2 linked regions of the Variovorax sp. PBL-E5 genome follow. Each later gene encodes a partner of the first gene's protein in a complex. Links are inferred from orthologs where the notes say so. Each region holds a gene or a part of one and is shown in the gene's direction. Other genes may lie near its edges. The genes, in order: WDLP6_RS20260 and dnaN.

Region 1 (11,409 bases):
CGCAGCTTCGACACGGTCTGCCGCATGGTGGCCGGCAACCTGGGCGTGGCGGTGCTGCCGCTGGAAGCGGTGGCGCCGCAGCTGGCGAGCTTGCCGTTGCGCGCGGTGCGCCTGAGCGATGCCTGGGCCGCGCGCACGCACCGCATCGCGCTGCGCAGCGGGACACCGCCGGCGCCGGCCACGCGCACGCTGGTCGAGTTGCTCACGCGCTGAGCATCCACTGCGGGCAAACCCTTGATTTCGCCATTGGCGAAAGCGGCGTTCGGCGCGCGTGCTTGTGGGCGGCCACGGGTGCTCCCTAGACTGCGCGCGAACCTGGAGACATTCGCATGAAGATCGCCCGCGTCACCGCCACGCCGCTGCACCTGCCGATATCGGTCGAGGTGTCGGGTCGCAGCAAGACCACCTCCCTGTCGCTGTGCCTGGTCGACATCGAGACCGACGACGGCCTGGTCGGCACCGGCATGACCGCCATCACCGAAGAGGAGGTGATCGCCTCGGTGGTCAACGAGATCGCGGCGCACGCGCTGGTCGGCATGGACCCGATGCGGCACGAGCAGGTCTGGGAACGGCTCTACTGGCTGCTCGCGCCGCGCGGGCAGTCCGGCTATGCGAGCCATGCGATGGCGGCCATCGACCTCGCGCTGTGGGACCTGAAGGGCAAGGCGCTGGGCCAGCCGTGCTGGCGCCTGTTCGGCGGCGCGCGCGCCGAGGTGCCGGTGTACGCGACCTTCGGCTTCGCCTTCTTCGACCGCGACGAGCTCGCCGCCGCGGCGCGCAGCTGGGTCGAGCGCGGCTTCACGCGCCTGAAGATGACGGTCGGCCACCATGGCCTGCAGCGGCGCGACGAGCCGCGCCCGCTCGATGCGCTGATCGCCGAGGACATGCAGCGCGTGCGCGCGGTGCGCGAGGCGGTCGGGCCCGAGGTGGAGATCTACATCGATGCCAACTGCAGCCTCGACTACTTCCACGCGCTTTCGCTGGCGCGGCGCATCGAGGACTTCGGCATCAGCTTCTTCGAGGAGCCGGTGTCGCAGAACGACATCCCCAATCTCGTGAAGCTGCGCCAGAAGACCTCGATCCCGCTGGCCGCCGGACAGAACGAAGGCCTGGCCAGCCGCTTTCGCGACATGCTGGTGGCGCAGGCGGTCGACGTGGTGCAGCCCAACGCCTGCATCACCGGCGGCTTCACGCAATGCATGCGCATCGCCGGCATGGCCGCGGCCTTCAACACCCGCTTCGCCAACGGCGGCGCCTGGCCGCATCACAACATGCACCTGCATGCGGGCCTGGCCAACGGCTCGCTGGTCGAGTACCACTCGGTGGCGGTCGATTGCTGCAAGCTGGTGTTCGACGATCTGCCGGTGCCGTCGAACGGCGTGCTCGCGCTGCCCGAACTGCCGGGGCTCGGCTTCGCGCCCAACCGCGAGCGCGTGGCGGAACTCGCGAAGCGGCCCGGCTCGCACGGCGTCGGCAAGGCCTGATGCGCGCAGCGACCCTCGAACGATTTCCGGAGACAAGACAAATGAACGCATTCACCTCACGGCGCACCGCGCTGGCATTCGGCGCTGCCCTGCTCGCCGCAGGCGCCACGCTGGCCCACGCACAGACCTATCCCGAGCGGCCGATCCGCCTCTTGGTCGGCTACTCCGCCGGCGGCGGGGTCGACGCGGTGGCGCGCCTGCTCGCACCGCGCCTGTCGGCGCTGCTGGGCCAGCAGGTGGTGGTGGAGAACCGGGCCGGCGCGGCCGGCGTGATCGCAGGCGATGTGGTGGCCAAGGCAGCGCCCGACGGCTACACGCTGCTGCTGGGCGACAGCTCGACCTTGATCGCGAAGTACATGCAGCCGAAGCTGGCCTTCGATCCGATCAAGAGCTTCACGCCGATCGCGGGCGTGTTCAAGTCACCGCTGCTGATCGTCGCCAACAACGATTTCCCGGCGAAGACGCCGCGCGAGCTGGTGGCCGCGCTGCAGGCCAGGCCGGGCGTCTACGCGTTCGCGACCTCCGGCGTCGGCACGGTGCAGCATTTGGGCTTCGAGATGATGAAGGGCCAGACCGGCACTTTCGCGCTTCACATCCCGTACCGCGGCGCGGCGCAGATCGTGCCCGACGTGATCAGCGGACAGGTGCCGCTCGGCGTGGTGAGCGCAACCGCCGGCATGGCGCAGGCCAGGGCCGGCAACCTGCGCGCGCTGGCCATCATGAGCAACGACAGGCTGCCCGGCGCGGAAAGCGTCGCGGCCCTGTCGACGGCCGTGCCCGGCATCGACGTGGCGCCGCGCCTGTTCCTGCTGGCACCGGCCGGCACGCCGGCCGCGATCGTGGACCGGCTCGGCGAGGCGGTCCGCAGCGTGATGACCGCGCCCGACATGGCGCAGGCTGCCGCGGTGCAGGGCGCGGTGCCGGACTTCCTGCCAGCGGCCGCGCTCGCCACCAGTCTCGCGCAGGAATCGGCGCGCTGGGGCAAGGTGATTCACGAGCAGCACATCTCGGCGCAGTAGGCGTGCGCCGCGCGATGGTCGCGACTCAAGCTGCCGCTTCGGCGGTCCGCGCTCGCCCTGCTTCGTAGGCCTTGAGATGCGCATGGACGACACGCAGCAGGTGCGCATCGCGGCCGTCGTTCGGCGCTCGCCGCAGCAGGTCGCCGATGATGTGCTCGCCCTCGATCTGCGCGCCGCGCTGGATGTCCTTGAACATCGACGCCGTGATCGGCGAGCCGGCCGCGGTCAGCATGCCGCGTGCGCGCGCGATCATCGCGGCACGCGGTGCAAAGCCGTTGTGGGCCGCGATCGCCGCGCATTCGTCGAGCAGGCCGCTCGCGATGCCGGCGCCGCCGCCCTGCTCGATGTCGCCGATGGTCGCGCGCATCAGGCAGGTGATGCCGGCCACCGAGGCGATGAAGATCCACTTCTCCCACATCTCCTGCAGCATCTCGCCGGAGGCGCGCGCCTCGAATTTGGCTTTCGAGAAGGCCGCCTCCAGCGCCTGCACGCGGGCGGAGCGCGAGCCGTCGAGTTCGCCGTAGGTCAGGCCATGCGTGTCGTTCAGATGAAGCACCGTGCCCTGCGGGTCGAGCACGGCCGAGATCAGACACAGGCCGCCGAGCACACGCTCGCGGCCGAAGCGCTGTGCCAGTTCGTCCAGATGCCGCATGCCGTTGAGCAGCGGCAGGATGGCGGTCTGCGGCCCGACGGCGGGCGCGAAGGAGGCCATCGTGTCCGCCAGGTCATAGGCCTTGCAGCCGACGATGACCACGTCGAAGGGCGCGCCGATGCCGTTCGCGAGCACGTGGGGCGGCGACGGAATGTGGAGATCGCCGAACAGACTGCGGACCACGAGGCCGGTCTGCGCGATCTGCGCCGCACGCCGCGGCCGCAAGAGAAAGCTCAGGTCTTCGCCGGCCTCCAGCAGCCGCCCACCGAAATACCCGCCCAGCGCACCGGCGCCTACAACCAGGAACCTCATTGCATTCTTCCTCTTCGCGTGGATGAAAGGCGAATTCTGCGCTTGTGAACTTTTGTTGTTCACGCTGCGGATAATGCGGGCTTGCGCAATCAGCGAACGACCCAGGAGATCCCCGAGTGCCCGACCTCTCGAAAATGACTTGCATCGAAGACCTGCGCGTGGTCGCCCAGCGGCGCGTACCGCGGATGTTCTACGACTATGCCGATTCCGGCGCCTGGACCGAGGGCACCTACCGTGCCAACGAAAGCGACTTCCAGAAGATCAAGCTGCGCCAGCGCGTGGCCGTGAACATGGACGGGCGCTCGACCCGCAGCACCATGGTCGGCGAGGAGGTCACGATGCCGGTGGCGATCGCGCCGACGGGCCTGACCGGCATGCAGCATGCCGACGGCGAGATCCTCGGCGCGCGTGCGGCCAAGGCCTTCGGCATTCCGTTCACGCTGTCGACCATGAGCATCTGCTCGCTGGAGGACATCGCCGAGAACACCGACCGCCATCCGTTCTGGTTCCAGCTCTATGTCATGAAGGACCGCGACTTCATCGAGCGCCTGATCGAGCGAGCGCGCGCGGCCAACGTGTCGGCGCTGCAGCTCACGCTCGACCTGCAGATCCTCGGCCAGCGGCACAAGGACATCAAGAACGGCCTCACCGCGCCGCCCAAGCCTACGCTCAGGAACCTCATCGACCTCGCCACCAAGCCGCGGTGGTGCATGGGGATGCTGGGCACCAAGCGCCGCACCTTCGGCAACATCGCGGGCCACGCGAAGGGCGTGAAGGACCTGTCCTCGCTGTCCTCGTGGACGGCCGAGCAGTTCGACCCCACGCTGAACTGGGCCGACGTGGAATGGATCAAGAAACTGTGGGGCGGCAAGCTGATCCTGAAGGGCATCCTCGATGTCGAAGACGCGCGCCTCGCGGCGGCCAGCGGCGCCGATGCGCTGATCGTCTCGAACCACGGCGGCCGCCAGCTCGATGGCGCACCCTCGTCGATCGAGGCGCTGCCGGCCATTGCCGAAGCGGTCGGCACCGAGATCGAGGTCTGGATGGACAGTGGCGTGCGCAGCGGCCAGGATGTGCTGAAGGCACGTGCGCTGGGTGCCCGCGGCACGATGATCGGCCGCAGTTTTCTCTATGGCCTGGGTGCCTACGGCGAGGCCGGCGTGACGCGCGCGCTGCAGATCATCCAGCGCGAGCTCGACCTCACGATGGCCTTTTGCGGTCGCACGCAGATCGACGAGGTCGATTCGAGCATTCTGCTGCCGGGCACCTTCTGATGGAGAAGGATATGCGGCGCTGACTGACAGCGCGTGCGCCGCCGGTGGCGCACGATGCCGTCGCCACCACAACATGTAGAGAGGCGATCGCATGAGCACCATCACGCCCGCCGCCGGTTCGGTTCCGGCCGGCTCCATGCCTGTCCATCGAGCCTATACCGCCGAGGAGAAACGGCACCGCATCTTCGCGATCATGGCGGCGTCTTCGGGCAACCTGGTCGAGTGGTTCGACTTCTACGTCTACGCCTTCAGCGCGCTCTATTTCGCGCCCTCCTTCTTTCCCAAGTCCGATCCGACGGCGCAGTTGCTCAACACGGCCGGCGTGTTCGCGGCCGGCTTCCTGATGCGGCCGATCGGCGGCTGGCTGTTCGGTCGCATCGCCGATCGCTACGGGCGCCGCATCTCGATGCTGATCTCGGTCACGATGATGTGCGCCGGCTCGCTCGCGATCGCATGCCTGCCGACCTATGCGGCCGTCGGCGCGCTGGCGCCGTTCCTGCTGCTCGTCGCGCGGCTGGTCCAGGGGCTTTCGGTGGGCGGCGAATACGGCACCACGGCCACCTACATGAGCGAGATCGCGCTGCGCGGGCAGCGCGGCTTCTTCTCATCGTTCCAGTACGTCACGCTGATCGGCGGCCAATTGCTCGCGGTGCTGGTCATCGTGGTGCTCGAGCAGTTGCTCAGCGAGGCCGAGCTCAAGGCCTGGGGCTGGCGCATTCCCTTCGTGGTCGGCGCGGTCGCGGCCGTGGTGGCGCTCTTCCTGCGCCGCACGCTGCACGAAACCCAGAGCGCCGAGGCGCGCGCCAACAAGGAGGCCGGCAGCCTGGCCGGCCTGTTTCGCCATCACAAGGCAGCGTTCTTCACGGTGCTGGGCTACACGGCGGGCGGCTCGCTGATCTTCTACACCTTCACGACCTACATGCAGAAGTACCTGGTGAACACGGTCGGCATTCCGATCAAGACCGCCAGCTATGTGATGACCTTCGCGCTGTTCGTCTACATGTGCATGCAGCCGCTGTTCGGCGCGCTGTCGGACCGCATCGGACGGCGTACCAACATGATGCTGTTCGGCGCGCTGGGCGCGATCGCGACGGTGCCGATCCTGACCGTGCTGCAAGGCGTGAAGAGCCCGGTGGTCGCGTGCGCTCTGATCGTCGTGGCGCTGGCGATCGTGAGCTTCTACACCTCGATCAGCGGCATCGTGAAAGCCGAAATGTTTCCGGCCGAAGTGCGCGCGCTCGGCGTCGGGCTCGCCTATGCGGTGGCGAATGCGATCTTCGGTGGCTCGGCCGAGTACGTGGCGCTGGGCCTGAAGTCGATGGGCCACGAATCGGCGTTCTACTGGTACGTCACCGGCATGATGGTGATTGCCTTCCTGGTGAGCTTGCGGCTGCCTCGGCAGGCGAGCTACCTGCATCACGATCATTGAGGCGGGCAAGGGCCCGTGGCTTGCGGGCTCGCGCTGCGGCGACCGGATCAGGTCTCGGCTTCCCAGAGCTTCGGATAGCTGCGCACGAAACCGTCGCCCGTGACCTCGAGCATCGCCGCGTAGTCGAAGCGCGGCGCGGTGTACCAGTAGCCGCTTTCGCTGCGCCGCTCGTAGCGCTGGTGCAGCTCGGCCAGGCTGCCGTTGTCCAGATCGATCCATGCGACCGGCGCGTCGGAAGCCTCGCCGGGCGCAAGGTGCAGGCGGCGCAGCTGCAGCAGGTTGGTGGCCGGGGTGAAGCCCATGTCGAGATCCACGCAGTGGCCGAGTTCCGGCACGGGCGTGTCGTTGAGCTTCCATCCGCCATGGGCGTCGTGCACGATGGAGAGGTCGATCGCCTCGCCGCCAAGCCAGCCGCGCACGGTGCCCCATTGCGTGTGCCAGGCCCGGTCGCAGCGCACCCGGTAGTGCAGCTGCGCGGCGCGGCCGTCTTCGCCGCGGAACACGGCGGCGCCGTCGATCTGCCAGTGTTCGCCGGCACGCTCGAGGCGACAGACGTCATGGCCCGGCGTTCCGAGCCGGCGCCAGAGCATGGAAGCGACGGTTTGCATCCGCCGCATGATGGCACCGGCAGCCCGCTCCGCGCAACCCTGACCTGGATCATGTTCAGGCGACATGGCCGCGCGAGTCGAACGGCGCCCGTCGAAGCGAAGATCGGAGGCTCCGACGACAATGGCGGATGTGACGACCGCACCGATTCGCCGCATCGCGCATCTCGACATGGACGCCTTCTATGCGTCGGTGGAGTTGCTGCGCTACCCGCAGCTCAAGGGCTTGCCGGTCGTGATCGGGGGCAGCCGCCGCAGGGTCGATGAAGCGCTGCGCAACCTGCCCGAGGGCGGGACGCTGGCCGACATTCCGGTCGAGACTTTTCCGCTGCTCAAGGACTATGTCGGACGCGGCGTGATCACCACGGCGACCTACCCGGCCCGGCAGTTCGGCGTCGGCTCTGCGATGGGAATGATGAAGGCTGCCAAGTTGTGTCCGCAGGCACTCGTTCTACCGGTGGACTTCGATGAATACCGGCGCTATTCGCGGCAGTTCAAACAGATCATCACGGAGATCGCGCCGGTAATGGAGGATCGCGGTGTCGACGAGGTCTACATCGATTTCACCGAGGTTCCAGGCGGCCAGCGCGAGGGCGGGCGTGTGCTGGCACGGTTGATCCAGAAATCGATCTTCGAGGCCACGGGATTGAGTTGCTCGATCGGCGTGGCGCCCAACAAGCTGCTGGCCAAGCTGGCGAGCGAGTTCGACAAGCCCAACGGCATCTCGATCGTGTTCGAGAGCGACCTGCAGACACGGATCTGGCCGCTGCCATGCCGCAAGGTGAATGGCATCGGCCCCAAGGCCGACGAGAAGCTTCAGCGCCACGAGATCCGGACCATCGGCGAACTGGCGTCCAGGGAGCGCGACTGGCTGATCGCGACCTTCGGCAAGGCCACGGGCGCCTGGATGCACGAGGTGGCGTGGGGCCGTGATGACCGTCCCGTGGTGACAGAGAGCGAACCGATCTCGATGAGCCGCGAGACGACATTCGATCGCGATCTGCATGCGACACGTGACCGCGCGGAGCTCGGCGCGATCTTCACGCACCTGTGCGAGAAACTCGCCGAAGACCTCCAGCGCAAGGGCTATGTCGGCAAGACCATCGGCATCAAGCTGCGCTACGACGACTTCAAGATCGCAACGCGCGATCAGACCATCGATCGCTTCACGGCCGATGGAAAGGAGATCCGCCATACGGCCGGCCAGTGCCTCAAACGCGTGCCGCTCGCGCGCTCGCTGCGTCTGTTGGGCGTACGGGTCGGCGCACTGGTGAAGGCTGACAGTGCCGATGCTCGCGCAGGCACTGCCTCGGTAATGAGCGGCCAGCGGGCGCTCCGTGCCGAAGAGCCGGCAGCGAGGACGGCATCGCTCTTCTGACGCGCTCGCGTTCGGGTGCCGGATGCGCCCGGCCGAAGGCAGGTGATTGCTAGAATTTCCGTCAGTACCGCGGCGGGAGGTTCAACGAAGTCGCATGCGCCACTCAGATCGCGAGCACATTCGAAACTGCTAGCGTACAAACAAGAACGCCCAACCAAGGGATTGGTTGGGCGGTTCAGGGGGCTGTAAGAGCCTGACGATGACCTACTTTCACACGGGAACCCGCACTATCATCGGCGCTGAGGCGTTTCACTGTCCTGTTCGGGATGGGAAGGAGTGGGACCACCTCGCTATGGTCATCAGGCATAACTGGTTGCTGTCTTGAGGGTAGATCAAGACAACGAATTCATAGAGTTTGGAATCAGCTTTTGGTATTTTGAATGCGTCAACTTGGCATAACACCTTGATCGGAGATCAAAGTTATAGGGTCAAGCCGCACGAGCAATTAGTATCGGTTAGCTTAACGCATTACTGCGCTTCCACACCCGACCTATCAACGTCCTGGTCTTGAACGACTCTTCAGGGGGCTCGAGGCCCCGGCAGATCTCATCTTGAAACGAGTTTCCCGCTTAGATGCTTTCAGCGGTTATCTCTTCCACACTTAGCTACTCGGCAATGCCACTGGCGTGACAACCGATACACCAGAGGTGTGTCCACTCCGGTCCTCTCGTACTAGGAGCAGGCTTCCTCAAATCTGCAGCGCCCACGGAAGATAGGGACCAAACTGTCTCACGACGTTTTAAACCCAGCTCACGTACCTCTTTAAATGGCGAACAGCCATACCCTTGGGACCGGCTACAGCCCCAGGATGAGATGAGCCGACATCGAGGTGCCAAACACCGCCGTCGATATGAACTCTTGGGCGGTATCAGCCTGTTATCCCCAGAGTACCTTTTATCCGTTGAGCGATGGCCCTTCCATACAGAACCACCGGATCACTATGTCCTGCTTTCGCATCTGCTCGACTTGTCAGTCTCGCAGTTAAGCACGCTTATGCCATTGCACTATCGTCACGATGTCCGACCGTAACTAGCGTACCTTCGAACTCCTCCGTTACGCTTTGGGAGGAGACCGCCCCAGTCAAACTGCCTACCATGCACTGTCCCCGATCCAGATAATGGACCTAGGTTAGAACCTCAAACACACCAGGGTGGTATTTCAACGTTGGCTCCACAAGATCTAGCGACCCTGCTTCAAAGCCTCCCACCTATCCTACACAGATCTGTTCAAAGTCCAATACAAAGCTACAGTAAAGGTTCATGGGGTCTTTCCGTCTTTCCGCGGGGAGATTGCATCATCACAAACATTTCAACTTCGCTGAGTCTCAGGAGGAGACAGTGTGGCCATCGTTACGCCATTCGTGCAGGTCGGAACTTACCCGACAAGGAATTTCGCTACCTTAGGACCGTTATAGTTACGGCCGCCGTTTACTGGGACTTCAATCAAGAGCTTGCACCCCATCATTTAATCTTCCAGCACCGGGCAGGCGTCACACCCTATACGTCCACTTTCGTGTTTGCAGAGTGCTGTGTTTTTAATAAACAGTCGCAGCCACCGATTTTTTGCAACCCATTCATGCTCCGTTGTTCACTTCACACTAATAGGGCACACCTTCTTCCGAAGTTACGGTGTCAATTTGCCGAGTTCCTTCTCCTGAGTTCTCTCAAGCGCCTTAGAATACTCATCTCGCGCACCAGTGTCGGTTTGCGGTACGGTCGTGTGTAGCTGAAGCTTAGTGGCTTTTCCTGGAACCTCGTTCAGTCACTTCACAAGCAAGCTTGCTCGATCGGCAGCCTCGGTATATGACGGGCGGATTTGCCTACCCATCGCCTACTTCTGCCTAAACCGGGATATCCAACACCCGGATGACCTATTAAGATCCGTCCCCACATCGCACTACACATCGGTACAGGAATATTGACCTGTTTCCCATCAGCTACGCATCTCTGCCTCGCCTTAGGGGCCGACTCACTCTACGCCGATGAACGTTGCGTAGAAAACCTTGCGCTTACGGCGAGGGGGCTTTTCACCCCCTTTAACGCTACTCATGTCAGCATTCGCACTTCTGATACCTCCAGCACGCCTTACGACGCACCTTCACAGGCTTACAGAACGCTCTCCTACCACTTGCAATAAATTGCAAATCCGCAGCTTCGGTAACTGGCTTAGCCCCGTTACATCTTCCGCGCAGGACGACTCGATCAGTGAGCTATTACGCTTTCTTTAAATGATGGCTGCTTCTAAGCCAACATCCTGACTGTTTTAGCCTTCCCACTTCGTTTCCCACTTAGCCAATTTTAGGGACCTTAGCTGGCGGTCTGGGTTGTTTCCCTCTTGAGTCCGGACGTTAGCACCCGGTGCTCTGTCTCCCAAGCTGTACTCGTCGGTATTCGGAGTTTGCCTTGGTTTGGTAAGTCGCCATGACCCCCTAGCCAAAACAGTGCTCTACCCCCGACGGTAATACTTGAGGCACTACCTAAATAGTTTTCGGAGAGAACCAGCTATTTCCAAGTTTGTTTAGCCTTTCACCCCTATCCACAGCTCATCCGCTAGTTTTGCAACACTAGTCGGTTCGGACCTCCAGTACCTGTTACGGCACCTTCATCCTGGCCATGGATAGATCACTTGGTTTCGGGTCTACACCCAGCGACTATCGCCCTATTCGGACTCGATTTCTCTACGGCTTCCCTATTCGGTTAACCTTGCCACTGAATGTAAGTCGCTGACCCATTATACAAAAGGTACGCAGTCACCCTTGCGGGCTCCTACTTTTTGTAAGCATGCGGTTTCAGGATCTATTTCACTCCCCTCCCGGGGTTCTTTTCGCCTTTCCCTCACGGTACTAGTTCACTATCGGTCGATGATGAGTATTTAGCCTTGGAGGATGGTCCCCCCATATTCAGACAGGATTTCTCGTGTCCCGCCCTACTTTTCGTCAGCTCAGTACCACACAGGTCTTTTCACGTACGGGGCTATCACCCGCTATGGCCAGCCTTTCCAAGCTGTTCCGTTAAGTCTTGTGCTATCACTAACAGGCTCTTCCGATTTCGCTCGCCACTACTTTCGGAATCTCGGTTGATGTCTTTTCCTCGAGCTACTGAGATGTTTCAGTTCACCCGGTTCGCCTCGCATGACTATGTATTCATCATGCGATACCTTTCGGTGGGTTTCCCCATTCGGAAATCTCCGGATCAAAGCTAATTTGCCAGCTCCCCGAAGCTTATCGCAGGCTATCACGTCCTTCGTCGCCTATCAT
Region 2 (15,844 bases), 4.2 Mb from region 1 along the record:
AGATGCGCGTCGCGATCCTGATCAACAAGGCACGCGTCGAAAGCGTCGAGATGCCCGAGGAAGTGGCCTTCTTCGTGGCGAAGAACGTGCGCTCCAACGTGCGCGAGCTCGAAGGCGCGCTGCGCAAGATCCTTGCGTACTCGCGCTTCAACCAGAAGGACATCTCGATCGCGCTCGCGCGCGAAGCGCTGCGCGACCTGCTCTCGATCCAGAACCGGCAGATCTCGGTCGAGAACATCCAGAAAACGGTGGCCGACTACTACAAGATCAAGGTCGCCGACATGTACTCGAAGAAGCGTCCTGCTTCGATTGCACGACCGCGCCAGATCGCCATGTACCTGGCCAAGGAGCTGACCCAGAAAAGCCTGCCCGAGATCGGCGAGCTCTTCGGCGGCCGCGACCACACCACCGTGCTGCACGCCGTGCGCAAGATCTCGGGCGAGCGCCAGCAGCTCACCGAACTCAACCAGCAGTTGCACGTGCTCGAACAGACGCTCAAGGGCTGACGAATGACTGTCATCGCAGATTCGCATCGGCCTGTCAAAGGACAACTCTGGGGACAGTTCCGGCACAAGAAGGACCTTGTCCACAGCCGCGGCGTGAAGGCCGAAGTTGTGCGCCTCGGCACGACAGCACCGAAGCACGGCTGCGCACAGCCGGCCGACTGCAGCAACTCCCTGTCACGAAAGCGGAAAATCGCCCTGTCCACAGCAGGGAGCGTCCCTTATCTACTACTACTAAGTTGAATTAAAGAAATAAGGAAGAGGTAAGACATGATCGTATTGAAGGCAACTCAAGACAAAGTCCTCGCAGCGCTGCAGTCGGTGGCAGGGATCGTGGAACGGCGCCATACGCTGCCGATCCTGGCCAACGTGCTCATTCGCAAGACCGGCGGCCAGCTGCAGCTCACCACGAGCGACCTCGAAATCCAGATCCGTACCCAGGCCGAGCTCGGCGGCGATGAAGGCAGCTTCACGACCACCGTGGGTGCTCGCAAGCTCATCGACATTCTGCGCACGATGCCGTCCGACCAGACCGTGAGCCTCGAGTCGAGCGCGAACAAGCTGGTGCTCAAGGGCGGCAAGAGCCGCTTCACGCTGCAGTCGCTGCCGGCCGAGGACTTTCCGCTGGTGCAGGAGTCGGCCAATTTCGGCCCGGTTTTCAGCGTGCCGCAGAAGACGCTCAAGGACCTGCTCAGCCAGGTCTCGTTCGCGATGGCAGTGCACGACATCCGTTACTACCTCAACGGCATCCTGTTCGTCGCCGAAGGCAAGCAGCTGAGCCTCGTGGCCACCGATGGCCATCGTCTGGCTTTTGCTTCTGCAACGCTCGACGTCGAAGTGCCGCGCCAGGAAGTCATCCTGCCGCGCAAGACCGTGCTCGAGATGCAGCGCCTGCTGTCGGACGCCGAAGGCGCGATCGAAATGCAGTTCGCGAACAACCAGGCCAAGTTCAGCTTCGGTGGCATGGAGTTCGTCACCAAGCTGGTCGAAGGCAAGTTCCCCGACTACAACCGCGTGATTCCCAAGAACCACAAGAACAGCGTGACGCTGGGCCGCGCGCCGTTGCTGGCGAGCCTTCAGCGCACGGCAATCCTGACCAGCGAGAAGTTCAAGGGCGTGCGGCTCAACATCGAGCCCGGTACCTTGCGCATCGCGTCCAACAACGCCGAGCAGGAAGAAGCGCAGGACGAACTCGACATCGACTACGGCGGCGATGCGATCGAGATCGGCTTCAACGTGACCTATCTGATCGATGCGCTCGCCAACATGGGCCAGGAAATGGTGAAGCTGGAGCTGGCCGATTCCAACAGCTCGGTGCTGATGACAGTGCCCGAGAACGCGTCGTTCAAGTACGTTGTGATGCCAATGAGGATTTAGCACACCCCGGCTTGCCTCACTTCGTGGGGCCGCCCACCCCCTTGCAGGGGTAATACCGGCGGACCGGCTGAGCCGGATCCGCGGTATTTCTGGAAATGAAGAGAGAACGCCGGTGAGCCGAGTCCCTGAGAGAAAGATCCTGATGAGTGAAGAAAACAAGCCGGAAGTGCCGCACACCGAGCCGGTCTACACGCCTGAAATCGACAACGCGATTCCGATCGAAGTGACACCGGCCGCGGACAATTCCTATGGTGAAGGTGCCATCACGATCCTCGAGGGCCTGGAGGCGGTGCGCAAGCGCCCGGGCATGTACATCGGCGACACCTCCGACGGCACCGGCCTGCATCACCTCGTGTTCGAAGTGGTCGACAACTCGATCGACGAGGCGCTCGCAGGTTATTGCGACGACATCGTGGTTACCATCCACACCGATAACTCGGTGTCCGTCACCGACAACGGCCGCGGCATTCCGACCGGCGTCAAGATGGACGACAAGCACGAGCCCAAGCGCTCGGCGTCCGAGATCGCGCTGACCGAGTTGCATGCAGGTGGCAAGTTCAACCAGAACAGCTACAAAGTCTCGGGCGGTCTGCACGGCGTCGGTGTGAGCTGCGTCAACGCGCTCAGCAAGATGCTGCGGCTCACCGTGCGTCGCGACGGCAAGGTGCATACGCTGGAGTTCAGTAAGGGCTTCGTGCAGAACCGCATCGTCGAGACCGTCAACGGCGTCGAAGTCTCGCCAATGAAGATCACGGGCGAAACCGAAAAACGCGGCACCGAAGTGCACTTCCTGCCCGATGATGAGATCTTCAAGGAAAACGCAGATTTCCATTACGAGATCCTCAGCAAACGCCTGCGCGAGTTGAGCTTCCTCAACAATGGCGTGCGCATCCGCCTGCTTGATGAGCGCACCGGCAAGGAAGATGATTTTTCCGGTGCTGGCGGCGTCAAGGGCTTCGTCGAATTCATCAACAAGGGCAAGACCGTCCTGCACCCCAACGTGTTCTACGCGATGGGCGAGAAGCCGGCCGACACCTACGGCGGCATTCCAGGCACGCACATCGGCGTCGAGGTCGCGATGCAGTGGAACAGTGGCTACAACGAGCAGGTGCTGTGCTTCACCAACAACATCCCGCAACGCGATGGCGGCACCCACCTGACCGGCCTGCGTGCCGCGATGACGCGCATCATCAACAAGTACATCGAAGAGAATGAGTTCGCCAAGAAGGCCAAGGTCGAGGTCACCGGCGACGACATGCGCGAAGGCCTGTGCTGCGTGCTGAGCGTGAAGGTGCCGGAGCCCAAGTTCTCGAGCCAGACCAAGGACAAGCTGGTGTCAAGCGAGGTGCGCGCGCCGGTCGAGGACATCGTCGGCCGACTGCTCTCCGACTACCTGCAGGAACGCCCGAACGACGCCAAGATCATCTGCGGCAAGATCGTCGATGCGGCGCGCGCGCGCGAAGCCGCCCGCAAGGCGCGCGAGATGACGCGCCGCAAGGGCGTGCTCGACGGCATGGGCCTGCCCGGCAAGCTGGCCGATTGCCAGGAGAAGGATCCGGCGCTCTGCGAGGTCTACCTGGTGGAGGGTGACTCCGCCGGCGGCTCGGCCAAGCAGGGCCGCGACCGGAAGTTCCAGGCCATCCTGCCGTTGCGCGGCAAGATCCTCAACGTCGAGAAGGCGCGCTACGAGAAGCTGCTGACCAGCAACGAAATCCTGACCATGATCACCGCGCTTGGCACCGGCATCGGCCGCGCGGGCGCGACCAGCGCGGGCGGCGGCGCCGACGACTTCAATGTCGCCAAGCTGCGCTACCACCGCATCATCATCATGACCGACGCCGACGTCGACGGCGCGCACATCCGCACGCTGCTGCTGACCTTCTTCTATCGGCAGATGCCCGAACTGGTCGAGCGCGGCCACATCTACATCGCACAGCCGCCGCTCTACAAGGTGAAGGTCGGCAAGGAGGAGCAATACCTCAAGGACGGCCCGGCGCTCGATGCCTTCCTGCTCAAAGTCGCGCTCAAGGATGCCAGCGTCGAGACCGGTGGCGCGCAGCCGACCACGCTCAAAGGCGACGCCCTCGCCGAGCTCGCGCGCAAGCATCAGCTGGCCGAGGCCGTCATCGCGCGCCTGGGCGTGTTCCTCGATGCGGCGGCCTTGCGCGCGATCGCCGACGGCGTGTCGCTGGACCTCGAGACGACGGCAAGTGCCGAAGCCTCCGCGGTGGCCCTGCAGAACAAGCTGCGCGAACTCAACACCACAGGCGCGCCGGCCGAGGTCGCCAGCGAGTTCGACGCCCGCAGCGACAAGCCGCTGCTGCGCATCAGCCGCCGTCACCACGGCAACATCAAGAGCAGCGTGCTGACGCAGGACTTCGTGCACGGCGCCGACTATGCGGCGCTGGCCGAGGCGGCCAAGACCTTCCGCGATTTGCTGGGCGATGGTGCCGTGGTCAAGCGCGGCGAAGGCGAACGCGCCAAGGAAGAGAAGGTCAACGACTTCCGCGAGGCGATGCGCTGGCTCATCGGACAGGCCGAAAACGCCACCTCGCGCCAGCGCTACAAGGGCCTGGGCGAGATGAACCCCGAGCAATTGTGGGAGACCACGATGGACCCCACGGTGCGGCGCCTGCTGCGCGTCCAGATCGACGACGCGATCGAAGCCGACCGCGTGTTCACGATGCTGATGGGCGACGAGGTCGAGCCGCGGCGGGAGTTCATCGAGCAGAACGCGCTGCGGGCGGCGAATATCGACGTGTGAGCGCCGGCCCTCTGGCCGCCATCTCGAAAGCTAGCGACACCGCAACGCGAACTGCCGATCGCGTGCCTGCTTCTTTTCGTTCCTGATCCGATCCTGCTCCGAGGCCGGCTGCGGTTGTCGTGCCAGTGCATCGAGCCAGCCGATCCTGGTTTCGATTTCGCTGCATTCCGATGCAGTGCGGTCCACGTTGCGCGCCACGCGTTCCTCGTGCTGTGTCTGGGCGAGTGCTGCCGAACGGTTGTCTCGAAGAGAAGCTTCGCGTACCTGCGGACTCATGCCGTCGGCGAGATTGAGATCCGGTCGAACGGCCATGATGATGGACTGCGCGCCCTGCGGGCACGGCCCGTCGGAGTAGGCTGCACCGCCGCTGCGCGAGACGCATTTCGTGATCGGCGTGACACGAGCCCCAGGTCCATCGCTCGTGATCGGCGAGGGCGCCGATGAGCGCATCGCCGGTGTGATGGTGGGAGAACTCAGCGATGTGCCTGCGTCGGTGCGGTTTTGCTGCGAGGGGAAAAGACGCTGCGCCTCGCGCGATTCCATCCATCGTTGCCCGCCCAGACAGACGGCGACGAGTACACCAAGCCAGATCAGAAGCGAAAGCAGCCATGGCCGGCCCTGCTTCGGCCGCAACGCGCGTTCCCATTCTGCGAGCACCGTGCGGCGCTCGTCCATGTGATCGTTGTCGTCGGTACCCATCGCGGTGCCGAGTGTCTTCGATCGTGATTGCGCGCGGTGCGGGTTGGCGCTTACGACCTCGGTATTCATGAAATAGTGCCGGCCCGATCGATCTCCGATCGCCGCGTCCACGCTCCCTCCGCGTAAACGCTATGTCGAGCCCGAGTCTTGCTAAGGAAAATTCCCGGCGATTCCCACGCCGTTTTCTTGACAAGGACAGCACCGAAATGAACCCGATCCGGTTTTGGCAACCCGTCGCCGCCTTGGCGTTCTTCGGTGCGATGGCGTCGGTGCATGCGCTGACCAATCCGCCGATCCGCGTGGCGCAAGGCGTCGAATACATGTGCGGCGGAAACGGCAGCGCCGAGGCAGCGTTCATGCAGACGGTCGAGCCGCGCTGGGCGGCAGCCCTCGAGTTTTCGGTGAGCCGCGCCAAACCGGGCCATGTCCCGGCCGGCGTGAAAGTGGTGGTGCGCGAGCGCTATTCGAACCGGCAGGTGATGGAAGCGTCGGCCGATGCGCCCTTCATGCTCGCCCGGCTCGAGCCCGGTGCCTACGAAGTCGAGGCGACGTTGGCCGGCGTGACGCTGGAGCAGCCGCTGACGGTGTTCAATGGCCAGTCGTCCAAGGCAGTCTTCGTCTGGCCGTCGAACATCGACTTCGCTGCCGCGACGGGGTTGCCGCGGACGGAGCAGCAAGCCGCTGCGCGCACCGGCGACTGAGCTGGCTCGGCGGCGGTTTCGGCGCCGAGGTACCCACGAGCGCGCCGCAGAATTCAGGTTCGCCTAAGCCTTGCTGGGGATAGTGGCGCCGTGAAGTTCGCTTCACGCCAACTCGAGCAAGGACACAGCGATGAACACGATCCGGTTTTGGCGGCCCGCAGCCGCGCTTGCAATTGGCGGTGCGTCACTTTTCGGTGCGTTGGCCGCCCATGCGATCTACAACCCGCCGATCCACATGGCGAACGGCATCGAATACATGAGCGGCGGCATCGGCAGCGACGAGGCCGCGCTGATGAAGACGGTGTCGCCGCGCTGGCCGGCGACTTTCGAATTCGCCGTCAAGGACAGGAACGACAAGAACGGCGGCGACTTCGCGGCCGGCATCTCGGTGACGGTGCGCGACGCGTCCGGCCACGAGGTACTCAGCCATGTCTCCGCGGACGGCCCCTTCATGGTCGCGCGGCTCGATCCGGGCCGCTACGAGGTCGAGGCCACGCTGGCCGGCCAGACGCTGAAGCAGGAGGTCGAGGTCCAAGCAGGGATGCCGGCCAAGACCCTCTTCGTCTGGCCCGCGGGCACGGACACCACCAGCGCGCATTCGTGACAGCCGGCGGCGTCGGCTGACGCCGCCATCGGACCAGGATCCTTCCGGATGCTTGGTCCACCCCGAGCGGATGGCCCTTGGCCTTGCGCCGCGTGCGGGAAAGAAAATGCCGCCCGCGCCGTGGCACGGACCTTGAATAGAGTGGCGAACGCTCTCACATGGGCTGTCTGGGTTCTGCCCGTCTTTCAAGGCCTCGATGCCGCTCCGTCCGCTGACCCTTCTCATCGCTCTGCTGCATGTCTACGTCGGACTGCGGCTGCTGCCCGCGCTGCAGGCGTGGACGCTCGCCTGGCCGCTGCTGCTGGCGGCGCTGGTGGTGTCCGCGGCGACCATGCCGCTGCCCTTCATCGGCCGGCGTTCTGCGCGCCGGCCGATGCCGGATGTCTGGAAGTGGATCGGGCTCCTGAGCATGGGCTGGTTCTCCTCGATGTTCGTGCTCACGATCGTGCGCGACGCTGGGCTGCTGCTGGGCTGGCTGGCCACGCTCATCGGCGGATGGGAGATCGATGGGCAGCCATGGCGCTCATGGAGCGCTGTCGCCGTGCCGCTTGCGGCGACCGTGATCTCGCTGATCGGCCTTCTCAACGCCCGGCGCACGGCCGGCGTGGTGCGGGTCGACGTGCCGATCCGCGACCTGCCACGGGCGCTGAGCGGCTTCACGATCGCGCAGCTGAGCGACATCCATGTCGGTCCGACGATCAAGCGCGGCTACATCCAGCGCATCGTCGAGGCGGTCAACGGCCTGGGTGCCGACATGGTCGCGATCACGGGTGACCTGGTCGACGGCACGGTGCACGAACTGCGCGACCATGTGGCGCCGCTCGCGAGCCTGCGCGCCCGGCACGGCACCTTCGTGGTCACCGGCAACCATGAGTACTACGCCGGTGCGCATGCCTGGGTCGACGAATTGCGCCGGCTCGGCATGCGCGTGCTGATGAACGAGCACGTGGTCCTGCAGACGCGCAACACCACCGGCGCGCAGACCGAGGAAGAAGAACTCGAGAGTGCGCTCGTGGTGGCGGGCGTCACCGACTACACCGCGGTGCATTTCGATGCCGCACATGCGAGCGACCCGCAGGGCGCGCTGTACGGTGCACCGCCGCTGGTGCACACGCGGCTGCTGCTGGCGCACCAGCCGCGCAGCGCCCCGGCCGCGGCCGATGCGGGTTTCCACCTGCAGCTGTCGGGCCATACGCACGGCGGCCAGTTCTTTCCATGGAACCTGTTCGTGCCACTGCAGCAGCCCTTCACGGCGGGTCTGCACAAGCTGCGCGAGATGTGGGTCTACACCAGCCGCGGCACCGGCTACTGGGGACCGCCCAAGCGTTTCGGCGCGCCGTCCGAGATCACCTTGCTGCGCCTGGTGCAGGCCGTCTGAGGCGGGCCGCGGCCTCGCGCGAGCTGTCTCAGGCTTGCGCGCTCAGCCTGCGCGCGTTGGATGTCGCCTTCGCATGGATGGGTTTCAGCCCGCGCTGGACGATGCGTGCGCTGGCGCTGGACAGCTGACTGGCCGTGGCGGCCGAGCGGGCCGCGGCGCTGCCGAGTGTCCTGGCATGTGTGACGGCCTGCTCGGTATCGGTACTGGTGATGAGCGCGAGGAGCGCGGCCGCGCCGATCAGCCATTGCTGCAAGGCGCGCTGCACCAGCGCGAACTGGGTGGTGTGCAGCTGGTTCGCCATCGCCGCGCCGGATTCGGTGGCGGCCGCCAGCTTTTCCTGCCCCATCAGCTGGAACTCCGCCAGATCGGCCGCGCTCGGCGTGAGGCCGGCCTGTGCGATGCGCTCGGTCCGCATCCGGATCACCGAGCCGGAGGACAGCAGCATCTCGTGGGTCTTGAGACCGACGTCGGCCCACAGCATGAGCGGGTTGAAGAAGCGAGGGGAGGATGACAGGCTGGGCGACATGACCTCACTATAGGCCTTTGCACGGCGAATTGCTGCACTGCAGCATGAATTTGGTGGTGGCGTCCTACTTGCGAGGATCGACCGGCAGACGCAGCGGCGCCCGTCTCCGTCATGGACTCCGCGCGTGCGTGGCGAGCCCCGGCCGGGTCGGATCGAAGACGCTGTGGTAGTGCATGAGCCACAGGGCCTCGCCGGCATCCGACGCTGGTGCCTGGTCGCGCTGGACGCCGGGTCCGAACTCGATCTCCTCGCCGCGGCCTCGTACGCTGCGTTCGGGCGTGAAGAGAGCCCAGCGTCGGTGCATGAAACGGCGCGCGAAGAAGGGCGACACCGCCTCGACGACATGGTGGACGGGCTCGAACCATGCGGCGTTCAAGGGGCCCTCGTCGTCATCCTCCTCGATGGTGCAGAAGCGAACGAAGGCCTTCATCCGGTGCATGTCGCGCCGCACGGCCTGCGCCATGTGCTGCGCGTGCAGCCGTTCCGCGTCGAGCGGCGCATGGCCGAGGGCGGGTTCGTGCACCAGACGCCAGAGCAGTCGGTACAGCAGCGCGAAGCGCGCAGGATCCTCATGAAGGACGACGGTCTCGCACAGCGATACGAAGGAACGCGGCACCACCAGGTTCATGCTGCCGCGCGCGGATTCGGCAGCGTGGCCGCGTGCAGCCGGCCGGGTGCATAGATCGGATGCGATCACCGATGGCGTGTGCCAGCTCACCGCTTCAGGCGGCACCAGACGGGCGAGCAGCCCGCGAACTTCCTGGCGAAAGCCGGGCCAGTCGGTCTCGCTCGCGAGCATGACGGTGTGCTGCAACATGCCGCCAAGTTAGGACGCGGCGCGATCGCATGTTGTAGGCGGTCAGGTGGAAAACAGAGAGGCCTCGACCGGCGTGCGCGGCCGTCGCATGTCAGCGGGCAGGTGATGGCGCTACGCCGCCGCGGCGGCGGCGAGCTTCCTCGCGTTGGCTTCCATCGCGAGGTAGAGCAGCGTGGCCACCGCGAGCGGCGCCCAGTAGTAGACCGCGCGGTACATCAGCACGGCGGCGATCAGCGTGGTGTTCGACAGCGGCGGTGCCAGCAGCGCGACGAAGACGCCCTCCAGCACGCCGAGTCCGGCCGGCACGCGCGACAGCAGGCCGGCGACGGCGCCGGTCAGCAGCACGCTCAGCGCCGTCGGGTAGCCGACCTTGTCCTGCAGCAGCACATCCATGATCGCACCCATGACCGCCCAGTTGGCGATCGAGATCACCAGCTGGATGCCCGCGAGGCGCAGGCCGGGCAGGCCGATCTCGTGGCCGGCCACGGTCCACTCGCGCCGGCGCGAGAAGGCGCACAGCGCGAGATAGCCCAGTGCCACCGCGACCAGTGCCCCGCCGAGCACCTGCAGCGCGCCGACGCCGATGTGCCAGTCCGCGGGCAGCGCGAGCGGCCAGCAGAGGAAAGCCAGGCCCGCCAGCAGGAAGTAGCCGAGCCAGTTGGTCAGCATGCTGGTGCCGACGACGCGCGTGATGGTGGCCGCTTCAAGCCCCAGCCGCGAATACAGCCGCGCCCGCATCCCGACCGCGCCGACCAGGGTGCCCAGGTTGAGATTGAAGGCATAGCTCACGAAGGTGATGCCCATCACCGTCGGCGCGCGCAGCGCGTGGCCGGTGTAGCGGCGCCCGACCAGATCGAAGCTGCTGTAGATCAGGTGGCTCGCGGCGCTCAGCGTGGCAGCGGTCAGCAGTACGGCGGACGGATAGGCGCCGATCGCATCGAACACCTCGCGCCACTCGATGGCTCGCGCCTGGAAGATGAGCAGCGCGGCGACGAAGAGCAGGAAGCCGCTCACGACAACGCGCCTGGCCCAGGGCCACCAAGCTTTGGGCTCACCCCCAGGCTTGCCCACTTCGTGTGGCCGCCAACCCCCTTGCAGGGGGCAACACCGGCGGCCCGGCGGAGCCGGTTCCGCGGTGTTCTTCATGCTGCGTCCGTCTGCGTGGCGCCGCTGCCGGGCTCGGGCGGCGCCTCGAGCGGCTTCAGCCGCGGCGCATGGCGCGGCAGCCAGCTGGCCCAGCGCGGATACCAGCGCAGCAGGTGGAAGATGAAGAAGCTGCGCACCAGGCGCCAGCCGCTCCATTCCGTCAGGTCCGATGTCTGCACCTGCTTGCAGTTGTGGCGCATGAGCTCGTTCAGCCGCCCCGCGAGCACGTGGTTGAAATCCTTGTCCCGCACAATGACGTTCGATTCGAGATTGAGCGACAGGCTCAGCGGGTCGAGATTGCTCGAACCGACGGTGCTCCATTGATCGTCGACCACGGCGACCTTGCCGTGCAGCGGGCGCTCGCAGTATTCGTAGATGCGCACGCCGGCATGCAGCAGGTGGTGATAGAGCATGCTGGCCGCGACCTTGACGATCGGCATGTCCGGCTCGCCCTGCAGGATCAGCCGCACGTCGACGCCGCGCCGTGCCGCGCGCCGCATCTCCTTGATGAGCCGATAGCCCGGAAAGAAGTAGGCGTTGGCAATGATGATGCGGTGACGCGCCGTGCGGATCGCGGCGCGGTAGTGGCGTTCGATGTCGTTCGTGTGGCGGCGGTTGTCGCGCGTCACGAACTGCACGTCGGCGGTGCCGGTGGGCGCGCTCTCTTCGTGGCGCGCCGCCTTGAGGCGGCGGCGGAACCAGCCCGGGCCCTTGCCGCCGACCGCGATCGCATGCAGCACGAAGCGATGGATCTCCGACACGATCGGGCCGGTGAGCTCGACCGCATAGTCCTGCTTGGCCTTGGGCCCGAAATCCATCAGATGATCGGCCGAGAAGTTGATGCCGCCCACGAAGCCGCGCAGGCCATCGATCACCACCAGCTTGCGGTGCATGCGCCGAAAGAGATTGAGGCGCTGGCCGAACAGGCGCGAGCCGGGATCGAAGACGCGCACTTTGACGCCGGCCGAGGTCAGGCCCTCGATGAAGGCCGGCGACAGATCGGGCGAACCGAAGCCGTCGATCATGAGGTCGACCTTGACGCCGCGCAGCGCGGCCGAGCGCAGCGCGGCGTGCAACTGTTCGCCGACCTTGTCTTCCAGCAGGATGAAGGTCTCGACGATCACCTCGCGCTCCGCCGCGCGGATCATCTCGAACACGCGCGGATAGAAGGCTTCGCCGTTCTCCAGCAACTCGAGGTGGTTGCCGGCGACCCAGTTGTTGCTCATGGGAGGCGCCCGTTCACAGTTCGATCTCCGCCACCAGCGGCGCGTGGTCCGACAGGTGCGACCAGGGCTTGCGCGGCAGCACGATGGGCGCATGCACGCCGGCGTTGCGCACATAGATGCGGTCCAGCGCGAGCAGCGGAAAGCGCGCCGGAAAGGTCTTGGCCGCACTGCCGTTGGCATGCACGAACACCTCGCGCAGCGAGGCGCCCTCGGCAAGGATCTCGTGGGCCCGGGCGCGCCAGTCGTTGAAGTCGCCGGCGACCACCAGCGGCGCATCGTCGGGCACCTCGTCGCGCACGATGTGGCACAGCAGCTCCAGCTGCTGCTGGCGGTGCGTTTCGGCCAGCCCCAGGTGCACGCAGACTACATGCACGTCGACCGGCCGCCCGGGCAGGCGCAGCACGCAATGCAGCAGGCCGCGCTTTTCCGGACCGGTGATCGACACGTCGTGGTTGCGGAAATGGACGATGGGGAATTTCGACAGCACTGCATTGCCGTGGTGACCCTTCGGATAGACCGCGTTGCGCCCATAGGCGAACTGCGGCCACATGGTATCGGCCAGGAATTCGTAGTGCGGCGCCTCGGGCCAGTTGTCGACCTTGCGCGAATGGCGCGAATGCGTGCCGAGCACTTCCTGCAGGAACACCACGTCGGCGCCCACGGTGCGCACCGCATCCCGCAGCTCGGGCAGGATGAACCTGCGGTTCAGCGCCGTGAAGCCCTTGTGGGTGTTCACGGTCATGACCTTCAGGGAAGTGGGCGTGGCTGTCGCAACGGCCGCAGGGGAGAGAGACATCAGGTGTTCGGTTGTAAGCCGCCGCTCGCCGCCCGGCTGTAGGAACGCGCCACCTTCTTCATACTTCCAAAGTCAAAGGCCCGCAGCGCCTGATCGCTGCGGGCCTTTCTTTTCCGTGACGCCGGCAGGCGTCATGGACTCAACCCTTGTCGTGGGCCGGCGCTTCGTTGCCGGCATGGCCCATGTGGCCCATATGGCCGCCGCGGCCGTGGCCGGCGAAGTGCATCGCCTCGACGTCGAAGATCTTCTGCTGCACCGGCGAGAGGGCGGCATAGAAGTTGCGCGTGGCTTCGGCACGCTTGGCGAACATCGCGCTGCGTTCGGCCTGGCGCGCCTGGATGCGGTCGAGGCGCTGCGGCGTCGTCAGCTTGGCGAACTCGGCGCGATCGAAACGGGCCGCGCCGGCCGGACGGGCAGGCTGCTGCTGCGCGGCCGTGAAGCTTTGCCAGGCGCTTTCCTGGGCGGGCGTGATCTGGAGCACCAGCTTGAGATCGGCCATCCGCTTGGCGCGATGCGCCTGCATGCGTTCCATGCGCTGGGCCGGGTCCATGTGCCCGTGCTGCGCCGCAGGCCGGGCATGAGACTGCGTTTCGGCTGCGGGCACGCCGGGCGCCGAGGGCGCCTGCGCGAACGCACCGGCCGAGCAGAAGGTGGCGGACGCCAGCAAGCCGGCGAGGAGGAGGTTTTTGCGAGAAGAGATCATGGCAGTGCTTCCTTTCGAAGAAGCCTGCCACCGAGGGGCAGCAGGTGAGACGAAGTGTGGCGGCGCTCTGTAACGCGGCCGTGAGGACAGCGTTAGCGCGCGTAAAGATAGATGAACCCGGCAGCGTGGCGTCGGGCTTCAGGCAGGCTCGATGCGCAGCCTCAGCCTGCATTCCCAGATTTCGCCGGCCGCCAGAAGATGCCAACCCGTGTCGGTGCGGCCTTGCTGCATCAGGTTGGCCGCGTCCGCGACGTGCGAGACCGGCTCGACGCAGAAGTAGCTCCCGGCCTCGGGCGAGGGACGATGCAGCACCCGATGAGACAGCACCTCGTCGGTCTCGATGCGAATGCGGTGTCCGTCCGCGGCTTCCAGTTCGACGGGGCCCGAGCAGCCGCTGTAGTACTGCGTGAGCGAGCCATTGTGCAGGGCACGCGGTATCGCGTAGTCATCGTGGGCTTCCGGTGGCCGCGGCGCGGTCGCCAGGAATTCGGCATCGGGCGGCCACACCGTCCGCGCATCGAAACGCAGGCGATGGCCGAAGCGGTCCGGGACATAGGGATGGAAGCCGCAGCCGCAAGGCATGGTCTCGCCGCTGTCATTGGTGATCCGCAGGCCGAGCGTCATGCCGTTCTCGTCGAGCGCGATGTGCTGCCTCGCGCGGAATGCCCACGGCCATCCCGCAGCGCCTGCCGCGTGGCGGTATTCCATCGTCGCGCTGCTCGCCTCATGCTGGATCAGCTGCCAGGGCATCTGCTGGCTGCCGCCATGCAGCGCATGCGCTTCTCCCGGATGGATCGGCAACCGGACCTGGCGCCCGTTCCAGCTGAAGCGTCCCGCACGGATGCGGTTGGAAAACGGCACCAGCGGATAGCACCCTGCCTTGGGCCAGGCGGTCGATTCGAAACCGTCCGCGCGCACCGCGTCGGCCAGCGGCACCAGCCAGTCGATGTCACTCCCGCCACGCAGCCCGGTCGACCTCAACGCCGTGATGCGGCCGCCGGCCGCGGGCGCCAGCAGCGCCCGCAGCCTGTCGCAGCGCAGGACGATCTCGGGCGAGACATGCAGGCGTGCCACGTGCGCCGCTAGAGCCGGCTGCTGCGCACGACCACCTCCGGCCGCTGCAGCAGCCCGGGCGCGAGCGCGAGGCCGAGCCCGGCGCCGGGCGTCACCTTGGCGAAACCATCGCGCACCTCGGGCAGTTGCGTGACCAGCTCGCGGTACCAGCCCGTGAGGTAGGCGCGCACCACTTCCTGCAGCACCACGTTGGGCGTGCTCATCGCCAGATGCAGCGACGCTGCCAGCACCACCGGACCGGTGCAGTCGTGCGGTGCCACGGGCTTGTGGAAGGCCTCGGCCATGGCGGCGATCTTCTTGGCTTCCGAAATGCCGCCGACCCAGCTCAGGTCGAGCATCACGTAGTCGACGGCGTTGTGGTTGAGCAGATGCAGGAAGGGCTGGCGCGTGGCCAGCGTCTCGCTCGCGCACACCGGTATCCGCGTGCGCGAGCGGTATTCGGCGATGGTGTCGAGGTTGGTCATCTGCACCGGGTCTTCGGCCCAATACGGCTTGAACTCTTCCAGCGCCTGGGCGATGCGCACGGCCGTCGGCAGGTTCCACATCGAATGGAACTCCACCATGATGTCCATTTCGTCGCCGACGGCGCGCCGGATCTCGCGAAAGGGCCAGAGCGCGGTGTCGAGATCGCGCGCTGAGATCGACTGCCCGCGGCTGGCCTGCGCGAAGGGATCGAAGGGCCAGATCTTCATCGCCTTGTAGCCTTCGGAGAGAAGGCTTTCCGCGAGCGCGGCCGGGCGCTTGACGAAGGCGACCTGGTCTTCATAAGGACCTTCGGCCGCGACCTCGGCGCTGCCGTCGGTGATCGCCCGACGCTGGCCCGCCTTGTTGTACGTGTAGCCCGCGCAGGTGTTGTAGACCGGCACCCGCTCGCGCACCGCGCCGCCGAGCAGCTGGTAGAGCGGCTGCTGCGTCACCTGCCCGAGCAGGTCCCAGAGTGCGATGTCGACCGCCGATGCGGCACGGGTCTCGACGCCGCTGCTGGCGAAGCCGAGATAGCCGCGCAGCAGGTGTGCACTGTGCGCCTCGATGGCCAGCGCATCCTTGCCCAGCAGGTAGGGCGCGGTCAGTTCGTGGATCTGCGCCTGCACGGCCTGTGCGCCGCGAAAGGTTTCGCCGAGACCGACGAGCCCGCTGTCGGTGTGGATCTGCACCCAGAGGATGTTGGGATAGGCGCCCGACTGGATGGTGTCGACCTGTGTGATCTTCATGCGTGGTGACCGCCGCTAGGCGGTTTGCGGATGTTCCTTGACGCGGCTGACCAACTGCGTCGGATTGACGAACTGCAGCGCGATCAGGAGCCAGACCAGCGTGACGACCATGTAGATGATCGCCATCGCATCGACCGACTGCGGTGCCCGCACCCCGGCCGCAAACACGGCGTAGTAGAGCGCGACCACCAGCGTCTGCGAATCGGGGCCGGCCGTGAGGAAGGTCAGCTCGAACATGCCGATGGTGCGAACCAGCACGAGCAGAGAGGCCGCCAGGATGCCCGGCGCCAGCAGCGGCAGCAGCACGTAGCGGAACAGC

The links.
Region 2: the proteins of WDLP6_RS20260 (region 1) and dnaN are in contact, whole or in part, in a solved structure (PDB 1OK7), measured with the Escherichia coli proteins. The link is inferred for Variovorax sp. PBL-E5 from one-to-one orthologs.

What each region holds. Positions count from the first base shown.
Region 1 is NZ_LR594671.1:4,166,058-4,177,466, forward strand. What follows is about bases 6,060-9,026. They hold WDLP6_RS20260 (Y-family DNA polymerase), read left to right. Parts: upstream 6,060-6,899; coding sequence 6,900-8,153; downstream 8,154-9,026. Other genes in these bases: WDLP6_RS20250 (MFS family transporter), read left to right, coding at 6,060-6,170; WDLP6_RS20255 (putative glycolipid-binding domain-containing protein), read right to left, coding at 6,218-6,787. Outside these bases: WDLP6_RS20225 (LysR substrate-binding domain-containing protein), read left to right, coding at 1-213; WDLP6_RS20230 (mandelate racemase/muconate lactonizing enzyme family protein), read left to right, coding at 330-1,484; WDLP6_RS20235 (tripartite tricarboxylate transporter substrate-binding protein), read left to right, coding at 1,526-2,503; panE (2-dehydropantoate 2-reductase), read right to left, coding at 2,529-3,467; WDLP6_RS20245 (alpha-hydroxy acid oxidase), read left to right, coding at 3,584-4,741; more of WDLP6_RS20250, read left to right, coding at 4,878-6,059. UniProt on the Escherichia coli protein: Poorly processive, error-prone DNA polymerase involved in translesion repair and untargeted mutagenesis. Copies undamaged DNA at stalled replication forks, which arise in vivo from mismatched or misaligned primer ends.
Region 2 is NZ_LR594671.1:875-16,718, forward strand. What follows is about bases 1-2,826. They hold dnaN (DNA polymerase III subunit beta), read left to right. Parts: upstream 1-773; coding sequence 774-1,880; downstream 1,881-2,826. Other genes in these bases: gyrB (DNA topoisomerase (ATP-hydrolyzing) subunit B), read left to right, coding at 2,020-2,826. Outside these bases: more of gyrB, read left to right, coding at 2,827-4,644; WDLP6_RS00020 (hypothetical protein), read right to left, coding at 4,675-5,454; WDLP6_RS00025 (hypothetical protein), read left to right, coding at 5,550-6,044; WDLP6_RS00030 (carboxypeptidase-like regulatory domain-containing protein), read left to right, coding at 6,175-6,648; WDLP6_RS00035 (metallophosphoesterase), read left to right, coding at 6,845-8,026; WDLP6_RS00040 (polyhydroxyalkanoate granule-associated phasin), read right to left, coding at 8,055-8,552; WDLP6_RS00045 (TIGR03915 family putative DNA repair protein), read right to left, coding at 8,662-9,369; WDLP6_RS00050 (lysylphosphatidylglycerol synthase transmembrane domain-containing protein), read right to left, coding at 9,481-10,383; cardiolipin synthase ClsB, read right to left, coding at 10,512-11,741; WDLP6_RS00060 (endonuclease/exonuclease/phosphatase family protein), read right to left, coding at 11,755-12,537; WDLP6_RS00065 (Spy/CpxP family protein refolding chaperone), read right to left, coding at 12,677-13,240; WDLP6_RS00070 (aldose epimerase family protein), read right to left, coding at 13,379-14,314; WDLP6_RS00075 (mandelate racemase/muconate lactonizing enzyme family protein), read right to left, coding at 14,323-15,525; WDLP6_RS00080 (ABC transporter permease), read right to left, coding at 15,541-15,844. UniProt on the Escherichia coli protein: Confers DNA tethering and processivity to DNA polymerases and other proteins. Acts as a clamp, forming a ring around DNA (a reaction catalyzed by the clamp-loading complex) which diffuses in an ATP-independent manner freely and bidirectionally along dsDNA.